Regions from separate parts of the Streptomyces sp. NPDC054961 genome, predicted to be linked through region 2. Evidence: riboswitches for the same ligand, from Rfam matches in the RefSeq annotation. Region 2 holds a riboswitch; the other holds the start of a gene.
The links. Region 2 has a riboswitch for glycine ahead of gcvT (glycine cleavage system aminomethyltransferase GcvT). Riboswitches for the same ligand answer to the same signal wherever they lie in the genome.
Positions count from the first base shown of each region.

Region 1 (15,462 bases), on a different contig from region 2:
CCTCCTCCCTGAACCAGCTCGTCGCTTTCGGCCAGTGGGAACGGTCTTTTAGGTCACCGCTACCGAAGGCCCCGGCTCAGGAGACGTTGTCGCCCCACTCTGGAATCCAGTGAAGTCGCCGCCCGGCAAAGGGTCGGCAAGCGATCGGAACACTTCGGGGGAAGGAGCACATCATGGGGGTACGAGGGCGAATGCGCGGGACCGGTATCGCAATGGGGGCCGCGGTGGTGGCGGTAGCAGTGGCATCTGGGCCGGCGGCGAGCGCCGACCAGTGGCGGCCTCGGCCGGGGACCTTGTACATCTCCGACCTGCCCAAGACCGAGTCGTGGCGCGCTGCACCGGTCGCGCGGGGCTGGGGCATGTCTCACGAGTGTCTGGCGAACTGGCCGGAAGGCATGCCCGAGGTAAACGTCTGGCACCGGGACTTCAGCACCGCGGAGACCGCCTACGCCGAGCAGAAGGTGGTGGTCTTCGCCACCGAAGCGGAAGCCATCACCTTCGCGGAAGAGACCCGCAAGAGCTACGCCGAGTGCGCGAACCGCCCGCAGGAACCCGGGGTGACCGCCACCGGTTACGACCACGGCGTACTCGACGTGGAGGAAGGGGCGACGTTGCACGGGATGTACACCTTCGACGCCGAGGCGTCCGACCGCCCGCACTTCAACTACCTCTGGGGCGTCGGCCGCGACGGAGACACCGTCACCCTGAACATGTGGCAGAGCTACTGGGGGGACCCGCCGGTCACCGAATGGAAGAACACCTTGCGGACCGCCGTGAACAAGCTGTACTGACCCGCCACGCGGCAGGCAGAGCGTCCCCACCCGGCGTTATGAGAGGCGTTACCGCAGTCCAGGGCCACAACGCGAGCTCTGTTCAGCGAGCGTGGAGCCCGCCCACAGCACAGCTGGCTCACGTACGGCACGCTCCGAGAGCGGGTCGGCCCGGGTACGTCCGCGGTCCATCCGCTGACCTGTGCCCGTGCCGACCTTCACCTCGCTGACCTGCGGCGGTCCATCTTCAGTGACACAAGCAGCCATCAGTCCAAGTTCGATGGCAAACGGCCCGCCTTCGCTGTCACAGGTCAGCGCCCTGCGCCAAGGAACACCGATCGCGTGCCATCCAGCTCTGACGACCGCGAGTTCGCGTCACCGAAGGTTGATCAGTGCTCGCCAGGGCCAGGACAGGGCCGGCCACGCGTCGATGACGTGGCGGAATCCCTCGCCGGGGGCGGCCGAGCCGGTTGGCGGACTGCCGTGCCGGTAGGCGGCGACCTGGTCGCCGCTCTCGGCGCCGGACTCGACCAGCGCGCCGAGGGTCTCCTGGAGCCTCACGCGCCCCCCTTCACCACCGCGCGCTATGTCACCTTGAGTAGCCCAGACGCTACTTTTGGTCACGACAGTTGTTCGGGGTACGGCGTAAGAGCAGAAGAGGTGGACCGGGGATGCGCGAGACACGACGCGTGGCACGAGTACTGGGGGCGTGCGCGGCGGCGCTGACACTGGCGCTGACCACGCCGGGCGCGGCGCAGGCCGCCGACGGGGTGCTGTTCATCGACCGGGCTGCGATCCATGACCCGTCCGGCTGCTACCCGTTGGGCGACTTCGTGCCCTCGGAAGTCGGCAACTTCACGGACGAGGCGGCCGCCCTGTGGTCGGGCCCCTTCTGCGACGGGCGCGTGACGGGCTTCGTTCTGCCCGGACAGGTCGTCCGCCCGGCCCCCGGCATGAGCCTGTACATCCCGTAGCACGAGGACGACCCGGAGCCCCGCAGGGGAGGAACACGGCGCCGACCCCCTCACCGTCCGGCGGGTGGACGGGGGTTGGCGCTCCGGCATGCCGTGCGCGACACCGGGTGGCGCCGGGTGGGCGCCGGGGTCCGACGGGGCGGACGCCGGGGCGTGAGGCGAAGGGGAGACGGCCGGTCCAGTCCATGTCCATGAGGCCCGCGAGCGGCCGTCGAGCGCCTGTCGAGCGGTCCGGGGCAACTCCGGTGCGGCAGCACTAGGCTCGCGCCATGTCTAACGATCTCGGCTTCACTTGCTCGTGCTGTGGCGACCACCACGCAGAGCTCCCCATGAGCTACTCGACCAGGGCCCCCGACGACTGGGATCCCAGCCTCGAGAACGACCCGGACAGCATGCTGTCGTCCGACCAGTGCGTGATCAAGGGCCAGCACTTCTTCATCAGGGGCCTGGTAGAGATACCTGTGATCGGCAGCCAGGACGTCTTCTCCTGGGGCGTCTGGGTCTCTCTGAGCAGAGACAATTTCGCTCGCGCCCTCGAGGTGTGGAACACGGAGGGCCGCGAGGCGGAGAAGCCGTACTTCGGCTGGCTCAGCACCGAGCTCGCGCTCTATTCCGAGGGCACCAGCAATCTGAAGACCAACGCCCACACGCGCCCGATCGGCCGGCGGCCCTCCATCGAGCTGGAGCCCACCGACCACCCGCTCGCCGTCGAACAGCGCACCGGGATCACGCTGGACCGCGTGCGTGAGATTGCCATGGCCGTGCTGCATCCGGCCTGAGTCCCCGCGGGCGGGCCTGGTGAGGGGTGCGGGCGGCGGCCACAGGAGGGGCGGGCGGTGGAGGAGACGCCGGCCACCACGCCCGCCGCATCCGGTCCAGACCGGTCCGGTCCGGTCCGGTCCGGTCCGGTCCTGTCCCGTCCGGTTCGGTCCCGTCCGGTCCAGTCCAGTCCACCCGAATTGGCCTTTGCGACCGCCTCCGGCGGCTCCCTAGGGTCGGTGCATGCGCATCAGAATCGTGGACGCCTTCACCGACCGCCCCTTCGCGGGCAACCCCGCCGGAGTCCTGCTCCTCGAGGGCGGCTTCCCTCCGGACGCCTGGCTCCAGCAGGTCGCCGCCGAGGTCAACCTCTCCGAGACCGCCTTCGCCCACCCCCTGCCGCCCGGCGGCGAGGCCGACTGGGCGCTGCGCTGGTTCACCCCGTCCGGCGAGGTCGACATGTGCGGCCACGCGACCCTCGCCACCGCGCACGTCCTCGCCACGAGCGGCCTCGCGCACGGGCTGATCCGCTTCTCCGCGCGGTGCGGGATCCTCACCGCCGAGGCCGCCGAGGACGGGCGGATCACCCTGGACTTCCCGACGTCCTCCCTGACCGAGGCCGAGCCCGCCGCCGAGGTGCGCCGCGCCCTGGGCGCCGAGATCACGTCGGTCCACGACACCTCGGAGCACATCGGCGACCTGGTCGTGGAGCTTGCGGACGAGCGGACCGTGCGCTCGCTCACGCCCGACCTGCCCGCCCTGCGCGGCTACGCCCAGCGCGGGATCATCGTCACCGCCGCCGCCGAAGACCCCTCCCGCGGCTACGACTTCGTCTCCCGCGGCTTCTTCCCCGCCATCGGCATCGACGAGGACCCGGTCACCGGCAGCGCCCACACCGCACTGGCCCCCTTCTGGGCCGCGCGCCTGGGCCGCACCGAGCTCGTCGGGCTCCAGGGCGGAGCGCGCACCGGGCTGGTCGCGGTCCGGCTCGCGGGCGACCGTACGCTGCTGACGGGCAGCGCCGTCACGGTGATCGACGGCGAACTGCTCACGGCCCCGCCCACCTCCTGACGGCGCCGAAGGCGGTCTACGGCGTGGGCAGCCAGCCCACCTTGCCCGCCAGCAGGGCGTATCCGCCGAAGGCCACGATGTCGAGCAGCGCGTGCGCGACCACGAGCGGACCGACCCGGCCCCAACGCCGGTAGGCGAGGACGAAGACCGCGCCCATCACCACGTTGCCGACGAAGCCGCCGATGCCCTGGTAGAGGTGGTACGAGCCGCGCAGCACGGAGCTGGCGATCAGCGCGGCCATCGGCGACCAGCCCAGCTGGCCGAGCCTGCGCAGCAGGTAGGCCAGCACGATGATCTCCTCGACCACGGAGTTCTGCACCGCGGAGAGGATCAGCACGGGGAACTTCCACCACACGTCGGGCAGCGCCTCCGGCACCACCGTCAGGTTGAAGCCGGAGGCCCGCGCCGCCAGGTAGAAGGCCAGTCCGGCGCTCCCGATGCCGGCCGCGACGAGCGCGCCCCGGCCCAGGTCCCACAGGGGCCGGCTGCGGTCGAAGCCCAGTGCCTTCAGGCCCGGGACGCCCTCCCGGGTCAGCAGGTGCGCGACGAGCAGTACGGGGACGAGCGCGCTGGCGATGCCGAAGAGCTGCCAGGCCAGGTCCAGCCAGGGCCGGCCGGGCGCGTACGAGCCGTTGAGCGTGGCGGCCTGGTCCTTGAGCCCGCCGGGCTTGGTCAGCGAACCGATGAAGCTGATCAGCGCCGAGAGGCCGCTCGCGCCCAGGGACAGGGCGAGCACGAGCAGCGTCTCGGTGCGCAGGAGCGCCCGCCGCCCGTACAGGCCCTCGCCGAGCTCTCCGACCACCGCTTCCGGTTCCGTCCGCACGCCCGTCTCCCGTCGCGCCGCCCACCCGCGACATCTCGCTGGGGCATCCCGTTCGATCACCCCATACTGCCTCGTCGGCGCGGGAACGGATGACCCGGACGGAAGACGGGCACGCCGGGGCGTGCGCGCGACGCGTACGCGACCGGCGGAGCGGCGGACGGGCGGAGCGTCGGACCGGTGATCGAGACCGGCGGAGCGACGGAGCGACGGACCGGCGGACCAACGACCGGCGACCGGCGGACCGGCGACGGACACCGGCCGGCGCGCGCGACCCGCCCCTCCGGCGGGTCCCGCGCGCCACGGTCAGCCCTCGGCCGCCACCGCGGCGCCCACCTCCTCCTCCGCGAGGCCGACCGGCCAGGTGTGCACCGGCTCCCCCTTGTGCATCAGCTCGCTGTAGCGGCGCGTGGTCGCGGCGAGCGCCGCGTCCCGCTCCAGCCCGGCCGCACGCGCCCGGTGGTAGGTGTCCACCTGCCAGGTCGCTCCGTTGACCCGGCGCCGGCACCGCTCCTCGATGATGCCGAGGTAGTGGTCCCGGTCGGCCGGCTCGATGCCCCACGCGTCCAGCCCGGCGGCCGCCATCGGCAGCAGCTCGTCCAGGACCAGCCGCACCGCCGGCACGCTCGCCAGCCCTCCGCCGCGGCCCCGGCGCGGCCAGCGCAGCCGGGCGTCGATGCCGTAGCGGCAGGCCGCGTCGAAGTTGGCCTCCGCCTCCGCGAAGGGCAGTCGGCTCCACACCGGGCGCGGCTCGTCCGCGAGGGTCCGTACGAGGCCGTAGTAGAAGGCGGCGTTGGCGACGACGTCGGCCACCGTCGGCCCGGCGGGCAGCACCCGGTTCTCCACGCGCAGGTGCGGCACCCCGTCGGCGACCCCGTAGACGGGCCGGTTCCAGCGGTAGACGGTGCCGTTGTGCAGCACCAGTTCCTGCAGCGCCGGTACGCCGCCCTCGTCGAGCACCCGCAGCGGCTCCTCCTCGTCGCAGATCGGCAGCAGGGCCGGGAAGTAGCGGACGTTCTCGGCGAAGAGCTCGTACGCCGAATCCACCCACCGCTCGCCGAACCAGGTGCGGGGCCGCACCCCCTGCGCCTGGAGTTCGGGCGGCCGGGTGTCGGTGGCCTGCTGGAAGAGCGGCGGCCGCGACTCCCGCCACAGCTCGCGCCCGAACAGGAACGGCGAGTTGGCGCCGACGGCCGTCTGTACGGCGGCCACGGCCTGCGCCGCGTTCCACACGTCCGCGAACCGGGCCGGAGTCACCTGCAGGTGCAGCTGTACGGAGGTGCAGGCGGCCTCCGGCACGATCGACCCGGAGGTCCAGGTCAGCCGCTCCACCCCCTCGATGTCGAGCGTGAAGTCCTCGCCGCGCATCATCAGGATCTGCTCGTTCAGCAGCGAGTAGCGGTCCACCGCCGAGAGGTTGGCGGTGACCAGGTCGGCACGGGAGATGGTCGGCAGGATGCCGATCATCACCACCCCGGCGTCGATCTCCACGGCCTGCCGGTGGGCATAGCCGAGCCCCGCGCTCAGTTCCTCGGCGAGCTGGTCGAATACCCGGCCGCCGAGCCGGTGCGGGAGCACGTTCACCTCCAGGTTGAACATTCCGAGTTCCGTCTGGAAATCGGGGCTCGCTATGCGCTCCAGAACCTGCGCATTCACCATTCTCGGCAAACCGTCGGAACCCGCGAGATTCAGCTCGATCTCCAGCCCCATCATGTTCTTCGGGCGATCGAACCTCTTCTCGGCCAGCAGCCGCTCCAGCCCCTCCAGACACTCGTGGAGCTTCCGTCGGTACCGTTGCCGATCGGACAGGTCGAATCCGCCCGCCACGACCTTCTCCCCCATCGAAGCGTCCCTCCTCGAGTGGGCCTGGCCGGATTGGAAGAGATCCGTCGGCCCAGGCGCGCGTTACGCTCGATGATGCCCCGGCGGAGTGATCGATAACGCGGAAGGGGCGTGACCGGACAGGAGCGCGCGCCGGTTTGGCCGACGGGCGCTTTGGCACATTCACCTGGCAAGGACGCGTACGCAAATACCGCGTCGACTTTGCCGGTTTCGGATAACAGGCGCTTTCCAGCCGAGCCCCCGTCCGGTAACCTCCGAGGTCAGCGCGTCATCTTTGCGCGCACCGGGCATGAATGTCATGTCAGAGGGACCGGTAAGCGTCTTGCAGGTAATAGGCGGGACAGCTAGCCGAAACACTGCGTGAACACATGTCGTATAAACTCCGCAAACGAGGCAGAGAGTTGGCGCGCGGCCATTGCCCCTCAGCCCCCCTCTGGCCCCAGAATGCGACAGCGCCGTCCCGCACCCGCACCTCGCCCCTGATCCACCGGTCTCCCAAGTGAGAGGCGACCCACCATGCCGCTGCACGTCCCTCCGGCTCCCGCGCCCGCCCTGCGCAGCGTCCTCGCGGCCCTCGGTTCCCCCACGGCCGTCCATGAAGCGCACACCCCGGCCCTGCGGGACCTCCAGGGTCCGATGACCGCCGAACTGCCGCTGCCCGTCCACGTCCTGGACCGGCTGAACATCTCCGGCCTGCCCTCGGGCGGCAGGCCCCCGCGCACCAGGCTGACCGGCTGGCGGTTCCTGATCCGCAGCGGGGACCGCTACGTCGCGGCGGCCGACACCCGGCTGACCCCGGACGGCTGGGCCTTCTCCCACTTCTTCGAGGGCCCCTACGTCGCGGCCACCGAACGCGCCCTGCGTCAGGCCGAATCGCTCGGCACGAGCTACCAGCCGCGCCTGCTGTCCGTACCGGAGCTGTACATGCTGACGCTGTGGCTGCACGGATCGGTGGGGGCCGACGCCTCCGCCGGGCTGCCGGCCGCGGCCGATCTGCTGATCCCGCTGGCGCCCGCCCCGCCGGGCATCGCCGCCTACCGGCCGCACCCCGTCTCCGAACTGCTGCCCGTGCTGACCCACCGGCTCACACCGTCGGCGCCGCCGGTCCCGCCCCCCTCGATGGCGGCGCCGGCCGCCTGAGCGAACCGCCCGCGCCAGACGGCGCCCATCCGTCCGGCCCATTCGGCCTAGCCCACTCGGGCCCCCTGCGAACCATCCGAAAGGACAGGGGAGTTGAGCTGAACCGCCCGCACGAGTGATGCGTCATCAATCTATGAGGACAGCTGCGGGGAAATCCCTGCGGACGCCCTGCCGTCGGGGAACACTGGGGACCCTGACCAAGCCGAGTCGTTGATACGGGGGGCGGCCATGAACAACGCATCGAGCCGCAGCACGCAGACCACACCGCAGCGAAAGAACGCATCCATGTGCCAGCACAAGCCAGCATGCCCGACCGCCGACTCCGCCGACCGGGAGGCCGCACACCCCGTGGCCGTGCACCCGGAACAGGGCTGGAGCCTGCTGTGCAACGGCGTCCTGCTCTTCGAGGACACCGGTGAGCTGCTGCCGGACGGTCAGATCATCGCGCCCCACCGCGCACTCGCGGCGGCGCACGTGATGAAGGCGGCCTAGCGGCCGCCCCCTTCGGATCCCGCCGGGCCCGCGCGGCCCGTCCGCCGACAGCCAGTGCCGAAAGGGGCCGGCCCGGGAGTACCACTCCCGGACCGGCCCCTTCGTCTGCCTGGAACCCGTCGGTCCTAGTTGTCGTACTCGTCCAGCGGCGGGCAGGAACACACCAGGTTCCGGTCACCGAAGGCACCGTCGATGCGGCGCACCGGCGGCCAGTACTTCTCGGCGGCGGAGACCCCGCCCGGGAAGACGGCCTCGTCGCGGGTGTACGGGTGGTTCCACTCGCCGCCCAGCGCCGCCGCCGTGTGCGGGGAGTTGGCCAGCGGGTTGTCGTCGACCGGCCACTCGCCGGCCGCGACCCGCTCGACCTCCGCGCGGATCGCGATCATCGCGTCGCAGAAGCGGTCGATCTCGGCGAGGTCCTCGGACTCCGTCGGCTCGATCATGAGCGTGCCGGCGACCGGGAAGGACATGGTCGGCGCGTGGAACCCGTAGTCGATCAGGCGCTTGGCGATGTCGTCGATGCTGACGCCCGTCGCCTTGGACAGCGGGCGCATGTCGATGATGCACTCGTGCGCGACCAGGTTGCCCGGACCGGTGTAGAGCACCGGGTAGTGCGGCTCCAGGCGCTTGGCGATGTAGTTGGCGCCGAGCACCGCGACCTGGGTGGCGCGCTTGAGGCCCTCGCCGCCCATGAGGCGCACGTACGACCAGGAGATCGGCAGGATGCCGGCCGAGCCCCACGGAGCGGCCGAGATCGGGCCGACACCCGTCTCGGGACCGGCGGTCGGCTGCAGCGGGTGGTTCGGCAGGTAGGGGGCCAGGTGCGCCCGGACACCGACCGGGCCCACGCCCGGACCGCCGCCGCCGTGCGGGATGCAGAAGGTCTTGTGCAGGTTCAGGTGCGAGACGTCGCCGCCGAAGTGACCCGGCTTGGCCAGGCCCACCAGGGCGTTGAGGTTGGCGCCGTCCACGTAGACCTGGCCGCCGGCGTCGTGCACCTGGGCGCAGATCTCGGCGACGTGCTCCTCGAACACACCGTGCGTGGAGGGGTACGTGATCATCAGCACGGCGAGCTCGTCGCGGTACTGCTCGATCTTGGCCCGCAGGTCGGCCGCGTCCACCTCGCCGTCGTCGGCGGTCTTGACGACGACGACCTTCATGCCGGCCATCACGGCGCTCGCGGCGTTGGTGCCGTGCGCGGAGGACGGAATGAGGCAGATGGTGCGCTGCTCGTCACCGTTCGCCCGGTGGTAGGCGCGGACGGCCAGCAGGCCGGCGAGCTCACCCTGGGAGCCGGCGTTCGGCTGGATGGAGACCTTGTCGTAGCCGGTGACCTCGCAGAGACGTTCCTCCAGCTCGGCGATGAGCGTGAGGTACCCCTCCGCCTGCTCCACCGGGGCGAACGGGTGCAGCTGGCCGAACTCGGGCCAGGTGACCGACTCCATCTCGGTGGTCGCGTTCAGCTTCATCGTGCAGGAACCCAGCGGGATCATGCCGCGGTCCAGCGCGTAGTCCTTGTCCGAGAGCTTGCGCAGGTAGCGCAGCATCGCGGTCTCGGAGCGGTGCTGGTGGAAGACCGGGTGGGTCAGGTACGCGTCCTCGCGCAGCAGCCCCTCCGGGAGCGCGTCGGCCGTGGTGGCGTCGAGCGCCTCCAGGTCGGCGTCGACCCCGAAGGCCGCCCAGACGGCTTCGACGTCGGCGCGCAGGGTCGTCTCGTCGCAGGAGGCGGAGACCAGGTCGGCGTCCACCTGGTACAGGTTGACCCCGCCCTCACGGGCGGCGGCCACGACCTCGGCGGCGCGTCCGGGGACCCGGGCGGTGACGGTGTCGAAGTAGGCGCCGTGCACGATCTCGACGCCGCCGGCCGTCAGGCCCGCGGCGAGCAGGGCGGCGTAGCGGTGGGTGCGGCGGGCGATCGTCCGCAGACCGTCCGGACCGTGGTAGACGGCGTACATGCCGGCCATGACGGCGAGCAGCACCTGCGCGGTGCAGATGTTGCTGGTGGCCTTCTCGCGGCGGATGTGCTGCTCACGGGTCTGCAGCGCCAGGCGGTAGGCCTTGTTGCCGTCCGCGTCCACGGAGACGCCGACGAGGCGGCCGGGCAGCGAGCGGGCGTGCTTGGCCTGGACGGCCATGTACCCGGCGTGCGGTCCGCCGAAGCCCATGGGGACGCCGAAGCGCTGGGTGGTGCCGACCGCGATGTCCGCGCCCAGCTCGCCCGGGGAGGTCAGCAGGGTCAGGGCGAGCAGGTCGGCGGAGACGGCGACGATCGCGCCGAGCTCGTGCGCCTGGTCGATGACCGGCTTGATGTCCCGAACGGCACCGGAGGCGCCCGGGTACTGGACCAGGACGCCGTAGACGCCGCGCTCGGCGGCCTCGGCCGGGATGCCCTCGGAGAGGTCGGCGACGACGATCTCGATGCCGATCGGCTCGGCACGGGTCTCGATCACCGCGATGGTCTGCGGCAGCGCGTCGGCGTCGACGAGGAAGACGTTGCCCTTGGCCTTGCCCACACGGCGGGCGAGCGTCATGGCCTCGGCGGCCGCGGTGCCCTCGTCGAGCAGGGAGGCACCGGAGGTCGGCAGGCCGGTCAGCTCGGCGACGACGGTCTGGAAGTTCAGCAGGGCTTCGAGACGGCCCTGTGAGATCTCGGGCTGGTAGGGCGTGTACGCCGTGTACCAGGCCGGGTTCTCCATGACGTTGCGCAGGATCACCGGCGGCGTGAAGGTCCCGTAGTAGCCGAGACCGATCATGGAGGAGAGGACCTGGTTGCGGTCGGCGAGCTGGCGCAGCTCGGCCAGCACCTCGGCCTCGGTCAGCGCCTCGGGCAGGTTCAGCGCGGCAGTGGTCTTGATCACATCCGGTACCGCGGCGGCGGTCAGTTCGTCCAGGGAGCCGTAGCCCACCTGGGCGAGCATCTTCGCCTGCGCCTCGGCATCCGGGCCGATGTGGCGCTGCTCGAAGGGGATGCCTCGCTCCAGCTGGGAGAGCGGAATGCGGTTGGCGGTCATGTACGGAGGCCTCCTGGTCGTACGACCTGCGAGGGGTGCCTCGGCGCGGGCACCCGGACGGCCTCCCCCTCTGTCATCACAACCTGAGAGTTTCACCGGGCCCCTCGAGGATCGCTCGCGAGGTCCGGTTTTCACCGTCGGTGAGGAGGGGAACCGGCACTGCGCGCCCGGTACCCGCCCTGCTTTCCAGAGTGGCCTCACCTACGTGCGGTACGTATGCCTGAGAGATTCCGGGGAGGATTTGCTCCTTCGGCGCCTCCGTCGAGCTCACTCGGAGGACTCTCCCGCACAGGGTCAACAGCCGTCACCCAGCCTACCAGCGAGGATCCGGGACCCTCCCTCGAGTGGCCCCCTCTCCAGAAATGCACTTTTGTAGTCATAACGGAGGAGTTGCGACCAGTGGAGGGACCGGACCGTGCAGACTGACATCGATCCGCGCAGCCTGATCGGCCGCAAGGCGTTCGACCGCAACGGCACCAAGATCGGCACCATCGACGAGGTCTACCTCGACGATGCCACGGGCGTCCCGGAATGGGCCGCCGTACGGACCGGCCTCTTCAGCCGGGACGCCTTCGTCCCGCTGGAACCGAGCGAGATGGTGGGCGACACCCTGCACGTGCCCTTCGAGCGCTCCCTCATCAAGGACGCCCCCGATTTCGGCGTCGGCCGTCACCTCTCCCCCGAACAGGAGCTGCAGCTCTACCACCACTACGGCCTCGACGTGGCCCTCCCCAGCGACTTCCAGCGCGACTTCGGCCGCCTCGCGGGTGACGAGGGCTAGGCCGTCTCTAGGCCGTCTCCTCCGGGTCCTGCCGGCCCCCTCCCCGGGGTCCGGCCGGTACGCCCACCAGCGGCAGCGGATCCGACGGCTCGAGCGCGGGGTCGTCCACCAGGAAGGTGCGCACCCGGCCCGGCTCCGAACCGGGCCGCTCGAAGCGCACGGTCACCCGCCCCACCCCGCTGCCCTGGACCCACCCCGGCCCGTACTCCGTGTGCCGAACGTCTCCCCCGGCCTGCCACAGCCTCCCGGGGGCCGCCCCGGCCTCGCCGGGCGGTCCGCCGCCGGCGGCGGCCTCCGCGGCCGCGGAGCCTGCTCCGGGCGCCGGCGTCCCGCCGGGCGGCGCGTCCTGCGTCCCCCTGGCTTCCGCCGACTCCTCCGCCTCCGCGGCCGCACCCGTCCCGGTGCCCTCACGGGCCCCTGTGGCCCCGTCCGGCTCAACGGCTCGGGTCTCCCCCGTCTCCTCCCCCGCCTCCGCCGTCTCCCCCGCCGGAGCAGCCTCGCCGTCCGCCCCGGCGGACAGCGCGAAGGCGAAGAGGTCCTCCTGCGTGTAGTCCGCCAGCCCCGTCACGCCCACGCCCAGCAGCCGCACGCCTCCCGTGGTGTCCACGGCCTCCAGCAGCCGCGCCGCCGCCTCCCGCACCACCGCCGGGTCGTCGGTGGGGCCCCGCAGCGTCTCGGACCGGGTCAGGGTGGAGAAGTCGTAGCGCCGCACCTTGAGCACGATCGTCCGCCCCGAATGCCCGGACTCCCGCAGCCGGTGCACGCACCGGTCAGCGAGCCGCCCCACCTCGCCCCGGATCCGCACCCGGTCGTGCAGGTCCACGTCGAAGGTGTCCTCGACCGACACGGACTTCGCGTCGCGCTCCGCGACCACCGGCCGCTCGTCCAGGCCCAGCGCCATCCGGTGGAGCCCCACCCCGTGCGAGCGCCCCACCATCCGGACCAGCTCGTCCTCGCCCGCCGTCGCGAGCTCTCCCACGGTGGTGATCCCGGCCCGCCGCAGGTGCTCGCCCGTGGCCGGCCCCACCCCGGGCAGGGTCCGTACCGACAGCGGCGCGAGGTGCGCCCGCTCGGTGCCGACCTCGATCAGGAGCAGTCCCGCCGGTTTGGCCTCCTCGGAGGCCACCTTGGCCAGCATCTTGGACCCGGCCAGTCCGACCGATCCGCTGAGCCCGGTCGCGGCCATGATGTCCGCCCGCAGCCGCTCCCCGGTGGCCCGCGCGCCCGCCGCGTCGAAGGCGACTCCGCCCGCCTCCAGGTCCACGAAGGCCTCGTCCAGGCTGAGCGGCTCGACGAGCGGTGACAGTTCCCGCAGCAGGGCCATGACGATGTCGCTGACCGACCGGTACAGGCTGAAGCGCGGGATCAGGTACGCGCCGTTCGGGCAGAGCCGCCGCGCCTGGGCCGTCGGCATCGCCGAGTGGACCCCGTACCGCCTGGCCTCGTACGAGCAGGTCGCCACGACCCCGCGCGGTCCGAGCCCGCCGACGATGACGGCCTTGCCGCGCAGGCTCGGCTTCGACGCCTGCTCCACCGAGGCGTAGAAGGCGTCCATGTCCAGATGCAGGATGGTCGGCGCGGCTCTCACAGCCCCGATGCTGCCCTACGCCACCGACAATCGGCCCCAGGCGGTCCGGCCCGGCCCGCTCCGTGCGCGCGGGCGGTGCCGGACGGACCGGCACCCTCCTGCCCGGTCCGGCACCCTCCGGCCCGGAGCGTCCCTCCCGAACCCCCTAGACGGCCCGGTTGCGCCGCGCGGCCAGCTCGTCGGCGGGGTTGTGTCCGGCCACCGTCTCGCCGGTGTCCACGCGCTCTCCGTGCAGCTGCAACAGCGCGTTCTCGACGTCGCGCCAGACCACGCCGACGGCGATGCCGAAGATTCCCTGACCGCCCTGGAGCAGGCTGACGACCTGCTCCGGAGACGTGCACTCGTAGACCGTGGCGCCGTCGCTCATCAGCGTCATGCGCTCGAGGTCGGAAAAGCCGCGGTCGCGCAGGTGCTGCACGGCGGTGCGGATGTTCTGCAGCGCCACCCCGGTGTCCAGGAAGCGCTTGACGATCTTGAGGACCACCACGTCCCGGAAGCTGTACAGGCGCTGCGTGCCCGACCCGTACGCGGCCCGGACGCTCGGCTCCACCAGCCCGGTCCGTGCCCAGTAGTCGAGCTGCCGGTAGGTGATGCCGGCCGCGGCACACGCCGTCGGCCCGCGGTAGCCCACCTGTTCCGCCACCGGCTCGCCACCCTGGGGCCCCACCGGCCCCATCGAACCGACCGGCGCGGGCTCCGGCTGACGGCGCGCGGAACTTACCGCACCACCGTGCAGCGGGTACGGCCCACCGTCACTCCGTGCGGGGATGCCCCCGGTCATACCGTCGCCCGTGACTCTCACGCCGACCCTCCGTCCTTGACCTGCCACCTCGAAGGTAGGCAGTCACCAGGGGTGCGTCAACGATCGCCACACTCGGCACGCCGAGTGATAATCACCCTGAGAGTGGTTTCCCGTACCCGATAGCTGGGAAAAGCTACTCGAATGGGCTTCGATTCCCCGGAGCACGACGCGGCCCGGGGCTCACTGCGGGCCGGTACCGAAGTCCTCGGGCGAGATCTGGTCGAGGAACTCGCGGAACTTCTCCACCTCGTCCTCCTGCTCGTCCGGGATCGCGATGCCGGCGTCGTCCAGCACGCCGTCGCTGCCGTAGATCGGCGTCCCGGTCCGCAGGGCGAGGGCTATGGCGTCGGACGGCCGCGCGCTCACCTCGACTCCACTGGCGAAGACGAGCTCCGCGTAGAAAACGCCCTCCCGCAGATCCGTGATCCGGACTTCGGTGAGTTCCTCGCCGACCGCCTCCAGCACGTCCTTGAACAGGTCGTGCGTCAGCGGACGGGCAGGGGCCATGCCCTGCTGCGCGAAGGCAATGGCGGTCGCCTCCCCTGGTCCGATCCAGATGGGGAGGTACCGGTCGCCTCCCACTTCACGCAGGAGCACGATCGGTTGGTTCGAGGGCATTTCCACCCGGACACCCACAACGTCGAGCTCGTTCACACAGCAACCCTAGGACCTGCCCGGCCGGTTTGGGTAGTCGGGCTCCCCCAAGCCTGCCCCCAGAAGGCCTCCGGAACCCCTCCGAAGGCCCCGGAATCAGTGCAACCGCACCCCGAGAGCCGTTTGTACGAGCGCCTCGTGCAGCCGTACGGAGAGCCCCGCGAGTTCCTTCATGGTGGCTTCCGCATGCGCCCTGGTCTGCGGATTGCGGTGCCGGCGCAGCGGCGAGACGACCTGCTCGACCAGCCCGGCCTCCCGGTCCGCCGCGGCCTTCATCGCCCGGAGGTGGCGCGGCTCCAGCCCGAATCTGCCGAGATCGGCCACCAGACGGGCCACGGTCACGGCCTCGGCGTCGAATCCGCCGCCCGGCGCCTCGGCGAGCAGCCCGTAGGACTCCCACTCCACGAGCTGCACCTCGTCCACCTCCGCGGCGGCGATCAGCTCGGCCCGACCCACCCGGGCCACGGTCGGCCGCTCCCGGCCCACCTCGCCGTAGAGGGCGACGGGGCTCGTGGGGTCGACGGACTCCCCGTGCGCCGTGGGCGCCGGGATACGGATCTGCTCGCCCCGGGCGAGGGCGTCGAGCTGCTCGCGGATGACTTTCAACGGAAGGTAGTGGTCACGCTGGAGCCGCAGGATGCGGCCGAGGCGCTCCACGTCGTCGGCGCTGAACTTGCGGTATCCGGACGGCGTGCGCGTGGGTTCGACGAGCCCTTCCGCCTCCAGGAAACGGATCTTCGAGATCGTCACGTCGGGGA
Region 1 is NZ_JBSGWY010000020.1:6,689-22,150, reverse strand. Features, by position in the region: gene ACWF9Z_RS19230 (hypothetical protein) at 360-791, shown strand; gene ACWF9Z_RS19225 (hypothetical protein) at 1,146-1,331, opposite strand; gene ACWF9Z_RS19220 (hypothetical protein) at 1,442-1,744, shown strand; gene ACWF9Z_RS19215 (DUF2199 domain-containing protein) at 2,014-2,523, shown strand; gene ACWF9Z_RS19210 (PhzF family phenazine biosynthesis protein) at 2,747-3,574, shown strand; gene ACWF9Z_RS19205 (CPBP family intramembrane glutamic endopeptidase) at 3,591-4,397, opposite strand; gene ACWF9Z_RS19200 (glutamate-cysteine ligase family protein) at 4,701-6,236, opposite strand; gene ACWF9Z_RS19195 (hypothetical protein) at 6,753-7,376, shown strand; gene ACWF9Z_RS19190 (DUF5999 family protein) at 7,662-7,868, shown strand; gene gcvP (aminomethyl-transferring glycine dehydrogenase) at 7,994-10,879, opposite strand; glycine riboswitch at 11,078-11,176, opposite strand; gene ACWF9Z_RS19180 (PRC-barrel domain-containing protein) at 11,295-11,660, shown strand; gene ACWF9Z_RS19175 (DNA polymerase IV) at 11,668-13,248, opposite strand; gene ACWF9Z_RS19170 (MerR family transcriptional regulator) at 13,394-14,050, opposite strand; gene ACWF9Z_RS19165 (bifunctional nuclease family protein) at 14,231-14,704, opposite strand; gene ftsR (transcriptional regulator FtsR) at 14,801-15,462, opposite strand, start outside.
Region 1: it holds a riboswitch for glycine, as region 2 does, so the genes downstream of both, gcvP (aminomethyl-transferring glycine dehydrogenase) here and gcvT (glycine cleavage system aminomethyltransferase GcvT) in region 2, are expected to answer to the same signal.

Region 2 (15,462 bases):
ATGAGAGGGGCCCGGAGCCCGTGGACGAACAGGCAGGCACCGGGCCCCTCACGGTGACGTCAGAGCGTCGGGTACAGCGGGTACTTCGCGGCGAGCGCCGAGACGCGCGCCTTCAGCGAGTCGCCGTCGAAGGCCGGCTTCAGCGCGGCCGCGATGATCTCCGCGACCTCCGTGAAGTCCTCCGCGCCGAAACCGCGCGTGGCCAGGGCCGGGGTACCGATCCGCAGGCCGGAGGTGACCATCGGCGGGCGCGGGTCGTTCGGGATGGCGTTCCGGTTGACCGTGATGCCGATCTCGTGGAGCCGGTCCTCGGCCTGCTGGCCGTCCAGCTCGGAGTTGCGCAGGTCGACCAGGACCAGGTGGACGTCCGTACCGCCGGAGAGGACGGACACGCCGACCTCGGTGACGTCCGGCTGCACCAGGCGCTCGGCGATGATCTTCGCGCCGGCCAGGGTGCGCTCCTGGCGCTCCTTGAACTCGGGCGAGGCCGCGACCTTGAAGGAGACGGCCTTGGCCGCGATCACGTGCTCCAGCGGGCCGCCCTGCTGGCCCGGGAAGACCGCGGAGTTGATCTTCTTGGCCAGCTCCTGCGTCGACAGGATGACACCGCCGCGCGGACCGCCGAGGGTCTTGTGCGTGGTGGTGGTCACGACGTGGGCGTGCGGCACCGGGTTCGGGTGCAGACCCGCGGCGACCAGGCCGGCGAAGTGGGCCATGTCGACCATCAGGTACGCGCCGACCTCGTCCGCGATGCGGCGGAAGGCGGCGAAGTCCAGCTGGCGCGGGTAGGCGGACCAGCCCGCGACGATCAGCTGCGGCTTGGACTCCTTGGCGAGGCGCTCGACCTCGGCCATGTCGACCTGGCCGGTCTCGTCGACGTGGTACGGGACCACGTTGTAGAGCTTGCCGGAGAAGTTGATCTTCATGCCGTGGGTCAGGTGACCGCCGTGGGCCAGGTTCAGGCCCATGATCGTGTCGCCCGGCTTCAGCAGCGCGAACATCGCGGCCGCGTTGGCCTGCGCACCCGAGTGGGGCTGCACGTTCGCGGCCTCGGCGCCGAACAGCGCCTTGATGCGGTCGATCGCGATCTGCTCGATGACGTCCACGTGCTCGCAGCCACCGTAGTAGCGGCGGCCGGGGTAGCCCTCGGCGTACTTGTTGGTCAGGACCGAGCCCTGGGCCTCCATGACGGCGATCGGAGCGAAGTTCTCCGACGCGATCATTTCCAGGGTCGACTGCTGGCGCACGAGTTCGGCGTCGACAGCGGCGGCGACGTCCGGGTCGAGCTCGTGGAGAGGGGTGTTCATTGCAGACATCTTCGATCCCTCGGGGTCAGTTGCCGGAGGTGAGCTTGGCGTACTCGTCCACGGAGAGCAGGTCGGCCGGCTCCTCCGTGACGCGCACCTTGAAGAGCCAGCCACCCTCGAAGGGGGCCGAGTTCACCAGGGACGGGTCGTCCACGACGTCCTGGTTGGACTCGACGATCTCGCCGGTGACGGGGGAGTACAGGTCGCTGACCGACTTGGTCGACTCCAGCTCGCCACAGGTCTCGCCTGCCGTCACCGTGTCGCCGACCTCGGGGAGCTGGGCGTATACGACGTCACCGAGCGCGTTGGCCGCGAACTCCGTGATGCCGACCGTCGAGACGCCGTCCTCGGCGACCGACAGCCACTCGTGCTCCTTGCTGTAACGCAGCTGCTGGGGGTTGCTCATGACCTGATTCTCCTGGATGCGGGGGAGTGGATACGAACGGTGGTCTCGCGTACCGAGACGGACCGGGAAGGACCGGGACGGAGTGCGGGCGCGAGGGCGTACGGGAACCCGTGCGGGAGCCCCTGCGGGGCGGCCCGAACGGCAGCGGTCCCGTACAGAGTTACTTCTGCCGCTTGTAGAACGGCAGAGCCACGACCTCGTACGCCTCATGCGTACCGCGAATGTCCACGCCGACGCCGGAGGTGCCGGGCGCGGCGTGCGCCGCGTCGACATAGGCCATCGCGATCGGCTTGCCCAGCGTCGGGGACGGGGCGCCCGAGGTGACCTCGCCGATGACCTGGCCGTCGAACGTGACGGCGAAGCCGGCGCGCGGGACGCGGCGGCCCTCGGCGATCAGGCCTACCAGCTTGCGCGGCGGGTTGGCGGCGGCGCGCTCGGCGGCGGCCTCCAGGGCGGCGCGGCCGATGAAGTCGCCTTCCTTCTCGAACTTCACGACCCGGCCCAGACCCGCGTCGAACGGGGTGAGGGAGGTGGTGAGCTCGTGCCCGTACAGCGGCATGCCCGCCTCCAGGCGCAGCGTGTCGCGGCAGGACAGGCCCGCGGGCACCAGGCCGACGCCCTCGCCCGCCTTGGTCAGCGCCTGCCACAGCTCCACGGCGTGCTCGGGGGCGACGAACAGCTCGAAGCCGTCCTCACCGGTGTAACCGGTGCGGGCGATCAGCGCGGGCACCCCGGCGACCGTGCCCGGCAGGCCGGCGTAGTACTTCAGCCCGTCCAGGTCGGCGTCGGTGAGGGAGGCCAGGATGCCCGGGGACTCCGGACCCTGTACCGCGAGCAGCGCGTACGCGTCGCGGTCGTCGCGGACCTCGGCGTCGAAGCCGGCGGCGCGCTCGGTGATCGTGTCGAGGACGACCTGCGCGTTGGAGGCGTTCGCGACGACCATGAACTCGTCCTCGCCGAGGCGGTAGACGATCAGGTCGTCGATGATCCCGCCGTCTTCCTGGCAGATGTGCGTGTAGCGGGCGCGGCCGACACCGACGGTGGAGATGTTGCCCACCAGCGCGTAGTCGAGGACCTTGACGGCCTCGGGGCCGGTCAGGGTGATCTCGCCCATGTGGGAGAGGTCGAACAGGCCGGCCTTGGTGCGGACGGCGTTGTGCTCGTCGCGCTCACTGCTGTACCGCAGCGGCATGTCCCAGCCCGCGAAATCGGTCATGGTCGCACCGAGCGAACGGTGCAGCGCATCGAGGGCGGTCAGGCGGGGGGCAGTGCTCATGGGTGTGGCTCCCGGGTCCCAGGGCATGACATGACGAGGAGGAGTTCCTCCCCATCTGTCATCGGAACCTGAGAGGTTCGCCGAGAGTTCCCCGCTTCCGGGGGAAGGTCGTCGACTTGCACCTTGGGTGGAGCAGCGCCGGTGCCCTCACGGGCGGTGGCGCGGCTCGCTTTTCAGATCTGCCTCATCCACGCGGTACGGGGCCTGAGAGATTCAAGGGAGGTACTTGCTCCTTCGGCGCCCGGACGCGGCCTTGCGGCCCGCCGGGACTCTCCCGCGTGGATTCAAGCGGCCGGTATGCAGTTGGTGTCCAGATGGCGCACATCATTGCACGGCGTGCGGCCGAATGGGGGAGGGGGTCCGTAAGCGGAGCGGAACCGGTGGTGCCGGATTACCGTCTCTTTACACTCAGGGGGACGGGTTCCGGTGACCCGACGCGGGGGAGGCGATCACTGTGCGGAGATTCGGAGCACTGACAGCAGCGAGCACGGCAGCGGGCGCGGCGACGGACACGGCGACGAGTGCGGCGGCGAGCGCGGCAGCGGGCACGGGGGCGGGCGCTCCCTCGAGTACGGCCACGGGCGCGGAAGCCGATCAGGGGACCGCGGAGGGCGGCGCGGCCGGGGTGCCCACGCAGCGCGGCGCGGCGCGGGCGCCGTCCGCGCCGGCGACGGCGGCCGTACGGGACCTGCGCGCGGTGGCCGGCCCCGGCCGGCTGCGCTTCGCCGACGGCGACATCGTGGTCGTGTCCGGACTGCCCGGCGGCGGCAAGAGCACCCTGATCAAGCGGGCCGCGCAGGGCGGCGGCATCGACTCCCAGGACGCGCGCGAGCGGTGGGAGCGCCGGATGCCGGCCCCCGTGCCGTACGCGGTGTACCGGCCGGCCGTCCGGATCGCCCACTACTGGGGGCTGTGGCGGGTGCTCCGCTCCGGAGCCTCGGCCGTGGTCCACGACTGCGGGACGCAGAGCTGGGTGCGGGCCGTCCTCGCCGGGGCCGCCCGGCGCCGGGGCCGCGCGCTGCACCTGGTGCTCCTGGACACCACCCCCGAGGAGGCCAGGGCCGGGCAGGCGGCGCGCGGGCGGGGGGTGTCGGCGTACGCCTTCGCCCGGCACCGGGGCGCGGTGGCCCGGCTGCTGCGCGAGGCGGAGTCGGGCCGTCCGCCGGCCGGCTGCGCGTCGGTGGTCCTCCTGGACCGGCCGGCGGCGTCCCGCCTGACGGAGATCGGGTTCCGGTAGCCCCGCGGCCCCGGCGGCAGCCGCCCCCGGGCCGGGCGGGAGCCGCCCCGGCCCCGGGCGACCGCCCCGACGGCCCGCGACCGGCCCGCGACCGCCCGCCGCGGCCCGGCCCCCGGCGGGCGGGGCGCCGCCGACCGTTAACCTCGGGGCGGACAAGCGTGAACGAAGCGGAGGCGTACATGTGGCCGGGTAACGAGCTGGAGCAGGTGCTCGGGGCGGCGCTGGGGCAGGCGGACGCCGGCGGGCGGATCGTCGAGGTGCTCGGGCGCAGCCACGTGTGGATCCCGCTGCCCGGTGGCGTCGGCAGCCTGAACCTGCCCACCATGGAGATCAACGGCGCCGCGTACGTCCCCGTCTACAGCTCCGAGGAGCAGTTCCGCGCCTGCGCCGGACCGGCCATGGACTTCGCCGTGGCCCCCGCCGTGGACTTCGCCCGGGGCCTGCCCCCGCAGCTGGGCATCGCGCTCAACCCCGAGGGAGCCGTCGGCGCCCCGCTGCCCCCGCCCGCCGTCGCCGAGCTCTGCCGCGTCGGCCGGAGCCCGCTCGACGGCGCCGCCACCGGCGGCCGGGTCCGGCTCTTCGAACCCGACTGGCAGCAGGACCCGGTGGACTTCCTGGCCGCCGCCGCGGAGGAGTTCCGGGCCACCGGGGTGGTCACGGCCGCCTACCGCTGCCTGGCCAGCGTCGAGGGCGGGGCCCCGGAGCTGTACGTCGGCGTCCAGCTGGTGGGATGGGAGGCCGGCATGCGAAACGCCCCGATGGAGGCCCTGGGCCGCGCCCTGGCGCGCGTACCGGCCCCCTGGCCTGTGCAGTTGATCCTCCTCGACGCCGCCGAGGACCCGGTCGTCGACTTCATCCGTGAGCGCGTGCGCCCCTTCTACCTGCCGTAGGCACGCTTAAGCTGGTGTGGACACGGGTGGGCGACGGGCGGACGAACAGACGAAGAGGGGTACCGGGTGAGTGCGTCAGGCACGGCCGCGGTCGGGCAGGTCGAGCACATGCTGCGCCAGGTGACTCCCGGGCGCTACGAAAGCTACGAGTCGCTCCTGCACGCCCTCGCCGAGGGCCGGCTGTGGATGCTGCTCTGGCAAGGGCAGCCCGGTTCCCCGGATGCCCAGTACGGCGGCATGGAGGTGGAGAACCTCGGTTACGCGCCCTGCGTGACCTCTCCCCAGGAGCTGGCCGCCAGTGGCTGGAACCGGGGCTACGAGGTGGTCACCGGCCGGGACATCGCCCGCGCCCTCTACCCCGACCGCTGGGGGCTGTGGCTCAATCCCCACGCCCAGGGCGGCGGCGTCGGCATCCCCTGGGCCGATCTGCGCCGGATCGCCACCGGCCTCGACCGGATGCCCGCGGGGCCGCTGCGGCTGTCCGAGCCCGCCCTGGAACTCCCGCAGTTCTACGGGCTGCTCACGCAGCACGCGCACCGCACGCCCGCCGTCCGCTCGCTGCGCCGCGCCTGGGTGCAGCCCGCGCTCGGGTCTCCCTACCTCGCCGTCGGGCTCGACCTCTACGACGCCTCCGCGCCCGCGCTGGAGTCCGTACGGGAGATGATGCGCCAGTCGGTGGGCGTGGTCCCCGAGGGAGTGCCCGTGTGCACGGTCGCGCTCGCGGACGAGCACGACCCCGTGGCGATGTGGCTCCGGGCGCAGACGAGGCCCTTCTACGACCGCGAGGGACAGGCGGCCGGTTACTGAGACATCGGTATCAAGCCATTCGAGGCCGCACGGAACGAGCGTTCCGTGCGGTCTTTGCGTTGTCCTGATTTCGCCGCTGATGTACGTCCAATAGGCATGCTGGTACGACGAGTTGGGCGCCATGTCCCATTCCGTACCGAACGCACGGTCTTGCTCCGCTGAGGCGCCAGCGAAGTCCGGATAACGGGAACTCGGCCCTCACATCACGGTTGCGCATCCATTCACCTGCGGGTCTGGCGGCTGATCGAGCGCCCGATGAAGACTCCCCACCCAAGAGCAGGTCAGTCCTCCCGGAAGCGGATGCGCCACGGGAAATTTGCTCGTCGTTTCGCACAGCATCACCCGCACCACCAGCTACGCCAGTACTGCCAGCACCGCACGGCATCGAGTACGCCCCGCGCGCACTCGGGCCCTCCCGCACTCCTTCCAGTACTCCGCACTCCGAGCGCCACTCCGCACCAACGCCGCCACAGCGGCGGGCATGGGCCGGCCCACCCGTCGGCCGAGAGGGGTCCCCACCACGATGACGGCACCACTGCATGACACGAGCGCGGAGACTCCCGCACCCGTGTCCGTAGCCGACGTCCCAGCCAAGGCCATCGAAGGCCGCTCGCCCGGCCGCATCGCCTGGATGCGGCTCAAGCGCGACAAGATCGCGCTGACGGGCGGCGTGGTCGTGATCCTCCTGATCCTGGTGGCGGTCTTCGCCCCGCTGATCGTGAGCCTGCTGGGCCACCCGCCCAACGAGTTCCACGAGGATCTCCTCGACCCGGAATTCGGCACACCGCTCGGGTCCTTCGGCGGCATCAGCCCCGATTACCTGCTGGGCGTCGAACCGACCAACGGGCGCGACGTGTTCAGCCGGATCGTCTTCGGCGCCCGCATCTCCCTGGTCGTCGCGTTCCTCGCCGCCTTCGTCTCCGTCGTCCTCGGCAGCCTGCTGGGCGCCCTGGCCGGCTTCCTCGGCGGCTGGGTCGACGGCCTCATCAGCCGCACGATGGACCTGCTGCTGGCCTTCCCGCAGCTTCTCTTCACCATCTCCCTGGTCTCCGTGGTCCCCAACTCCCTCTGGGGCTTCACCGGTTCCGGCGTCCGCATGGGCGTACTCGTCGTCGTCATCGGCTTCTTCGGGTGGCCCTACATCGGCCGCATCGTGCGGGGCCAGACGATCTCGCTGCGCGAACGCGAGTACGTCGAGGCGGCGCGCAGCCTGGGCGCCGGCCGCGGCTACATCCTGATCAAGGAGCTGCTGCCGAACCTGTTCGCGCCGATCCTCGTCTACACGACGCTGATCATCCCGACGAACATCCTGACGGAGGCGGCCCTCAGCTTCCTCGGTGCCGGCGTCAAGCCGCCCACCGCCTCCTGGGGAAAGATGCTGTCGGATGCCATCCCCATCTACCAGGACGACCCCATGTACATGGTGGTCCCGGGTATGACGATCTTCATCACCGTCCTGGCGTTCAACCTCTTCGGGGACGGGCTGCGCGACGCACTCGACCCCAAGGGCAGCTGAACCGCTTCAACGATTCACCCACCAATGGAGGTTGAACAACGTGATCCGCAGAAAGAAGGCGCTCGCGATCACCGCGGTGGTCGCTGCCCTGTCGATGTCCGCCGTGGCGTGCTCCAAGGACGACGCCAAGAAGCCCTCTGAGGGCAAGCCGGCCGCCGGTGCCAGCGGCTTCAACGCCGCGACCACGGGCATCGTGAACCCGTCGACCACCAAGGGCGGAGAGCTCAAGCTCTGGTCCCCCCAGGACGTCGACTACCTCGACCCGGCGCGCGCCTACTACGGCTTCGTGTGGAACCTGCAGCGGCTCTACATCCGCCAGCTGTTCGCGTACGACAGCAAGCCGGGCGCCGCGGGCACCAAGCTGGTCCCGGACCTCGCCGCGGCCGACCCGGTCCTGAGCAACGACGGCAAGACGTACACCGTCAAGATCAAGGACGGCGTCAAGTTCGAGGACGGCACGCCGATCACCTCGAAGGACTTCAAGTACGGCATCGAGCGCGTCTTCGCGCAGGACGTGCTGTCGGGCGGTCCCACCTACCTGATCGACATACTCGACCAGGGCCAGAAGTACCCCGGCCCGTACAAGGACACCGACCCCGGCAAGATGGGTCTGAAGTCCGTCGAGACGCCGGACGACAAGACGATCGTCTTCAACCTGGCGAGCGCCAACTCCGACTTCAAGTACCTGCTGGCCATGCCCTCGTCCTCCCCGGTCCCCGCGGGCAAGGACACGGGCGCCACCTACACCAACAAGCCGGTCGCCACCGGTCCTTACAAGGTGTCGGAGTTCACGGCGAGCAAGGGCGCGACCTTCGTCCGCAACGAGAACTGGGACCCGGCGACGGACACGATCCGCACGGGCCTGCCGGACACGGTCTCCTTCACGGTGACCACCAACCCGGACGACATGGACGCGCGTCTGCTCTCCGGTGACATCGACCTCGCGGTCGACGGCACGGGCATGCAGGCCGCCGGCAAGAACAAGGTCCTCAAGGACGAGGCGCTCAAGGCCAACGCGGACAACCCGTTCACGGGCTACATCCGCTACTTCGCCTTCCCGACGACCGTCGCTCCGTTCGACAACGTCGAGTGCCGCAAGGCCGTCATCTACGCGGCCGACAGCAAGTCCCTGCAGACCGCCCGCGGTGGCCCGACCAGTGGTGACCTCGGCGCGAACATGCTGCCGCCCGGCATCCCCGGTGCCGACAAGAAGTACGACCCGTACGGCCTGACCAAGGGCGAGCCGCAGATCGAGAAGGCCAAGGAAGCCCTCAAGGCCTGTGGCAAGCCGGACGGTTTCACGACCACCATCGCGGTCCGCAACAACCGCGCCCCCGAGGTGAAGTCCGCGGAGTCCCTGCAGGCGGCCCTCGACAAGGTCGGCATCAAGGTCACGATCGACCAGTACGACGGCAAGCTCTCCTCCTCCGTCATCGGTTCGCCGGAGAACGTGAAGGCCAAGGGCTACGGCATCATCGTGATGGGCTGGGGCGCCGACTACAACTCCGGCTCGGGCTTCCTGCAGCCGCTGGTCGACGGGTCGTTCATCCTGCCGAACGGCAACAACAACTACACCATGATCAACGACCCTGAGATCAACGGGCTGTTCAAGACCGCCGCTGCCGCCGCCACCCCGGAAGCCGCCGCGCCGTTCTACACCCAGATCAACCAGAAGGTCATGGAGAAGGCGCTGTACCTGCCGATCAACTTCGACAAGGCCTTCGTCTACCACAACCCGCGCCTGACCAACGTCTACTTCAACGACTCCCTGGGCAAGATCGACCTTGCCACCCTCGGCGTCGCGAAGTAGTCAGTCGCAGCCGCACCACGGTTCGCAGGCCGCCCGACTCGTCCGATCGATCGGGCGGCCGACCGTACGGCTCGTCAGACACCAGCTGGTTACGCCTTCACCGCACATGCGCTAGTCCGAAGGGCAGGTGAAGGCCGCAGGCGGCGGTTGCCGTCCCCACAAGGGGCGGCGGCCGTCGGCCCGAGCGGCCGACTGCAGTGCTCGTCTACCTCATACGGCGACTTTTCAACGTCGTCGCAACGCTGCTGGTGGTCTCCGCGGTCACCTTCGGCATCTTCTTCGCGGTCCCGAAGCTGACCGGCAGCGACCCGGCGCTCATGTATGCCGGACGCGAGACCAACGCGACCGCCCTGGCGGGCATCCGGGTCAAGATGGGCTTCGACAAGCCCATCTCCGAGCAGTACCTGATCTTCATGAAGGGCATCTTCACCGGCCGCGACTACGACGGCGGCACCGAGATCACGCACTGCTCGGCCCCGTGCTTCGGCTACTCCTTCAAGACCGAGGTCCCCGTCTGGGACACCCTGGTCGACCGCATGCCGGTCACCCTGTCGCTCGCGCTCGGCGCGGCCGTCATCTGGCTGATCGCGGGCGTGGCCACCGGTGTGATCTCCGCGCTCAAGCGCCGGACCGCCGTCGACCGCACCGTCATGGTCGGAGCCCTCGCCGGCGTCTCCCTGCCGATCTTCTTCACCGGCATGGTGGCCCCCGCGGTCTTCGTCTACGGCCTCGGCTGGCTGGACGTCTCCAACTACAAACCGCTCACCGAGGATCCAGGGGCCTGGCTCAACTCCCTGATCCTGCCCTGGGTGACCCTGGCCTTCCTCTTCGCCGCCACCTACGCCCGCATCACCCGCGCCACGATGCTGGACGTGCTCGGCGAGGACTACATCCGCACCGCCCGCGCCAAGGGGCTCAAGGAGGGCGTGGTCATCCGCAAGCACGCCCTGCGCTCCACGCTGACCCCGGTCGTCACCATGTTCGGCCTCGACCTCGGCGGACTCCTCGGCGGCGCGGTGCTCACCGAGACGACCTTCAACTTCCAGGGTCTGGGGACGGCGGCCGTCGCCGCCATCAGCGCGGGCGACCTCCCGGTGATCATGGGTGTCACCCTGCTCGCCGCGCTGTTCGTGGTGCTGGCCAACCTGATCGTGGACCTGCTGTACGCCGTCATCGACCCGCGCGTGAGGCTGACGTGACCGAGAACCACACCACTGACGCCGGGGCCGCGTCCGTCCCGGGCCCCGCGTCCGGCTCCACGGCCCCCGCTTCCGGCCCCGCCTTCGTGCCCGAACAGGGCAGGGTGCGGGACCGGGCCTTCCTCTCGGTGCGCGACCTCAAGGTGCACTTCCCGACCGACGACGGCCTGGTCAAGTCCGTCGACGGGCTCTCCTTCGACCTGGAGCGCGGCAAGACCCTCGGCATCGTGGGCGAGTCCGGCTCGGGCAAGTCGGTGACCTCGCTCGCGATCATGGGGCTGCACCGCACCGGCCACGTCCGCAACCGCCCGCAGATCTCGGGCGAGGTCGTCCTCGACGGCGAGGACCTGATCAAGGCCGACGCCGACCACGTACGCACCCTGCGCGGCCGCAAGATGGCCATGGTCTTCCAGGACCCGCTGTCCGCGATGCACCCGTACTACTCGGTCGGCAAGCAGATCGTCGAGGCCTACCGGACCCACCACGACGTGGACAAGAAGACGGCGCGCAAGCGGGCCGTCGAGATGCTCGACCGCGTCGGCATCCCCGAGCCCCACCAGCGCGTGGACTCCTACCCGCACGAGTTCTCGGGCGGCATGCGCCAGCGCGCGATGATCGCGATGTCGCTGGTCAACAACCCCGAGCTGCTCATCGCGGACGAGCCGACCACCGCCCTGGACGTCACCGTCCAGGCGCAGATCCTGGACCTGATCCGGGACCTGCAGCGGGAGTTCGGCTCCGCGGTCATCATGATCACGCACGACCTCGGCGTGGTCGCCGAGATGGCCGACGACATCCTCGTGATGTACGGCGGCCGGTGCGTGGAGCGCGGCAGCGCCGAGAAGATCTTCTACGAGCCCCGGCACCCCTACACCTGGGGCCTGCTGGGCTCGATGCCGCGCATCGACCGCGACCAGACCGAGCGCCTCATCCCGGTCAAGGGCTCGCCGCCCAGCCTCATCAACATCCCGAGCGGCTGTGCCTTCCACCCGCGCTGCCCCTACGCGGACCTCCCCAAGGGCGGCATCACCCGTACCCAGCGGCCCGAGCTGGCCCTGGTCGACGGATCCGCGGAGGACGACGGCCGCCACTGGGCCGCCTGCCACCTCTCCCCGGAGCAGCGGAACCGGATCTGGACCGAAGAGATTGCGCCGAAGCTGTGACCGATAAGAAGAAGACGGAAGCGGGGACGGGCCCGGCCGCGGGCACGGTCCCCGCGCAGGCGGACTCGTCCCCCGAACCCCTGCTGAAGGTGACCGGCCTGGTCAAGCACTTCCCCATCACCAAGGGGCTGCTGCGCCGCCAGGTGGGGGCCGTGAAGGCCGTCGACGGCATCGACTTCGACGTCCGGCGCGGCGAGACCCTGGGCATCGTCGGCGAGTCCGGCTGCGGCAAGTCGACCATGGGCCGGCTGATCACGCGCCTGCTCGAACCGACCGGCGGCTCGGTCGAGTTCGAGGGCAAGGACATCACGCACCTGAGCGTCGGCGCCATGCGCCCGCTGCGCCGCGACGTGCAGATGATCTTCCAGGACCCGTACGGCTCGCTGAACCCGCGGCACACGGTGGGCACCATCATCGGCGCCCCGTTCAAGCTCCAGGGCGTCCAGCCCGAGGGCGGCCTCAAGGCGGAGGTGCAGCGGCTGCTCTCCCTGGTCGGCCTGAACCCGGAGCACTACAACCGCTACCCGCACGAGTTCTCCGGCGGCCAGCGCCAGCGCATCGGCATCGCGCGGGCGCTCGCGCTCAAGCCGAAGCTGGTCGTCGCGGACGAGCCGGTCTCGGCGCTGGACGTGTCGATCCAGGCCCAGGTGGTCAACCTGCTGGACGACCTCCAGGAGGAGCTCGGCCTCACCTACGTGATCATCGCGCATGACCTGTCGGTCATCCGGCACGTCTCGGACCGCATCGCGGTCATGTACCTCGGCAAGATCGTCGAGCTCGCCGACCGCAAGTCCCTGTACGAGGCTCCGATGCACCCGTACACGACCGCGCTGATGTCGGCCGTGCCGGTGCCGGACCCGAGGCGGCGCGGCGCGAAGAGCGGCCGCATCCTGCTGAAGGGCGACGTGCCGTCGCCGATCTCGCCGCCGAGCGGCTGCCGCTTCCACACCCGGTGCTGGAAGGCGACGCAGGTCTGCACGGTGCAGGAGCCGCCGCTCGTCGCTCTGAAGACCGGCCACCAGGTGGCCTGTCACCACCCGGAGAACGCGCCCGACCAGTCCCCGAACGACCCGCCGCTCCCGGGTGCGGCGGAAGCGGTGTCCACGGTCGCGGAGTAACGGCCGAGCCGGGCCCGCCCGAGCCCCGGACCCAGGACCCCTCGCCTCGAACGCCGGCGCACTTCAGCCCCGCCGGCGTTCGAGGCGCGTCCGGTTCCCGGGCCGGCCCCGGCAGCGCCTGCCCGACGCTGCCCGCGCCTGCCCGACGCTGCTCGTGCTCGGCGGCGCTGCCCGCGCCCGGCGGGGTGTGCGCCAGCGTGGAAAGAGCCCCGGAACGATCTCCGGGCCCCTGCCCGGACCACCCGTTCCCGCACGCCGCGAGGCGACCGGCAGAATGGGGCCCGTGCTCCACGATCTCTTCCCGCCCGGAATCCAGCACGGCCTGGACCTCGCGGGCATCTTCGTCTTCGCCCTGGCCGGGGCCCTGCTCGCCGTACGCAAGAACTTCGACGTCTTCGGCATCGCCGTCCTCGCGCTCGTCACCGCCCTCGGCGGCGGTCTCTTCCGGGACATCGTCATCGGTGCCACCCCGCCCGCGGCCTTCGGCGACCTCGGCTTCTTCGTGACGCCCCTGGTCGCCGCCGCCATAGTGTTCTTCCTCCATCCCGAGGTGCAGCGGATCAACCGCGCGATCAACGTCTGCGACGCGGCCGGCCTCGGACTGTTCTGCGTGACGGGGACGACGAAGGCGTACGAGTTCGGCCTCGGCCTCACCGCGTCCGCCGCGCTCGGCCTGGCCACGGCCGTCGGCGGGGGTGTGCTGCGCGACGTACTCGTCAACGAGGTGCCCTCGCTGCTGCGCGACCGCGAGATGTACGCGGTGCCGGCCATCATCGGAGCCTCGATGGTCGCCCTCTTCATCAGCTTCGACATCCTGAACGCCGTCACGACCGGCGTCGCGATCGTCACCACCTTCGTGCTCCGGCTCCTGGCCATCCGCTACCACCTGCGGGCGCCGCTCGCCTGGAACCGGCGCTCGGCGGTCGCGGAGGAGCCGTGACGAGGCCGAAACCCAAGAAAGCTACCGCTTAGTAGCTACTTCGTTGTACCGTCGTCCGCATGTCACACGCAGCTGCCAAGGCCACCGTCGGCGACAGCGAGTTCGACCGCGACACCGCCGTCACCGCTCGCGCGGGCGACCCCGGGGTGTACGACGCGGACCTCTCCGCCGGGTGGACGATCATCACCGCCGTCAACGGCGGCTACCTCCTGGCCCTCGTCGGCCGCGCCCTGTCGGCGACCCTGCCGCACCCGGACCCGTTCACGGTCTCCGCGCACTACCTGACCTCGTCCGTGCCCGGCCCCGCCGTGATCCGCACCGAGGTCGTACGCGTCGGCCGCACGCTCTCCACCGGCCAGGCCTCGCTCTTCCAGTACGACGAGAACGGCACCGAGATCGAGCGCCTCCGCGTCCTCGCCTCGTACGGGGACCTCTCCGCGCTCCCGGACGCCGTCCACACCACGGCCCTCCCGCCGCTCATCCCCGCCTACGAGGACTGCCTCGGCCCCGAGGCCGGCCCGGCGCCGATCCCCGGCAGCTCGGCGATCGTGGACCGGCTCCGGCTGCGCCTGGACCCGGCGACGGCCGGCTGGGCGGTCGGACAGCCGTCGGGCAAGGGCGAGATGCGGTCCTGGTTCGAGCTCGCCGACGGGCGCGACGCGGATCCCCTCTCGCTGCTGCTGGCGGTCGACGCGCTCCCGCCGACCTCCTTCGACCTCGGCCTCGTCGGCTGGACCCCGACCGTGGAACTCACCACGCACGTCCGCCACCGTCCGGCCCCGGGCCCGCTCCGCGTCGCCATCACCACGCGCAACCTGGCGGGCGGCTTCCTGGAGGAGGACGCGGAGATCTGGGACTCGGCGGACCGGCTGGTGGCCCAGTCCCGCCAACTGGCACGCGCGCCGCGCCTCGCTCCCTGACCTCGGCGTCGCGGCTCGCTCCCTGACACCGCCCGAGCCTCCGGCACGTCCAGCCCCGCCGGGGTTCGGGACGCGGGGTCCGGGACGGAGCCCCAGGTCTTTCGGTCAGGGCGAGCCCGGGGAACGGTGGAAGGGCGGGTAGGGGACAGCGGCTCCGCGCAGCGGTGGCCCTGCCCCGCCCTCCCCCGCCGCCCTCCCCCCGGCGGGTCCGGCCGAGGCCCCGGACCACCGACCCCGCCCCGCGCGGGATCCCGGGGCACGGGGGACTCGTAGAATCGGGGGATCATGGCCTACCTCGACCACGCCGCCACCACTCCGATGCTCCCGGAGGCCGCTGCGGCGATGACCGCCCAGTTCGGCGTCACCGGCAACGCGTCCTCCCTGCACGCCGCCGGCCGCCGCGCCCGCCGCACCGTCGAGGAGGCCCGCGAGGCCCTCGCCGAGGCGCTCGGAGCCCGGCCGAGCGAGGTGGTCTTCACCGCGGGTGGCACGGAGGCCGACAACCTCGCCGTCAAGGGGCTCTACTGGGCCCGCCGCGACGCGGACCCCGCCCGGACCCGCATCCTCGCCAGCCCCGTCGAGCACCACGCCGTCCTCGACGCCGTGCACTGGCTCGCGGAGCACGAAGGGGCCCAGGTCGAGTACCTCCCCGTCGACCGCTACGGCCGCGTGCGCCCCGAAGCCTTCCGCGAAGCGATCGCGCGGAACCCCGAGGACGTCGCCCTCGCCACCGTCATGTGGGCCAACAACGAGATCGGCACGGTCATGCCGGTCGCGGAACTGGCCGCCATCGCGGGCGAGTCCGGCATCCCGCTGCACTCCGACGCCGTCCAGGCCTTCGGCCAGCTCGACGTCCGCTTCGATGACAGCGGC
Region 2 is NZ_JBSGWY010000003.1:228,152-243,613, forward strand. Features, by position in the region: gene glyA (serine hydroxymethyltransferase) at 60-1,316, opposite strand; gene gcvH (glycine cleavage system protein GcvH) at 1,333-1,713, opposite strand; gene gcvT (glycine cleavage system aminomethyltransferase GcvT) at 1,874-2,989, opposite strand; glycine riboswitch at 3,173-3,276, opposite strand; gene ACWF9Z_RS05175 (AAA family ATPase) at 3,615-4,226, shown strand; gene ACWF9Z_RS05180 (enhanced serine sensitivity protein SseB) at 4,406-5,116, shown strand; gene ACWF9Z_RS05185 (enhanced serine sensitivity protein SseB C-terminal domain-containing protein) at 5,183-5,923, shown strand; gene ACWF9Z_RS05190 (ABC transporter permease) at 6,447-7,439, shown strand; gene ACWF9Z_RS05195 (ABC transporter substrate-binding protein) at 7,534-9,249, shown strand; gene ACWF9Z_RS05200 (ABC transporter permease) at 9,447-10,448, shown strand; gene ACWF9Z_RS05205 (ABC transporter ATP-binding protein) at 10,535-11,611, shown strand; gene ACWF9Z_RS05210 (ABC transporter ATP-binding protein) at 11,608-12,729, shown strand; gene ACWF9Z_RS05215 (trimeric intracellular cation channel family protein) at 13,013-13,669, shown strand; gene ACWF9Z_RS05220 (thioesterase family protein) at 13,729-14,589, shown strand; gene ACWF9Z_RS05225 (cysteine desulfurase family protein) at 14,875-15,462, shown strand, end outside.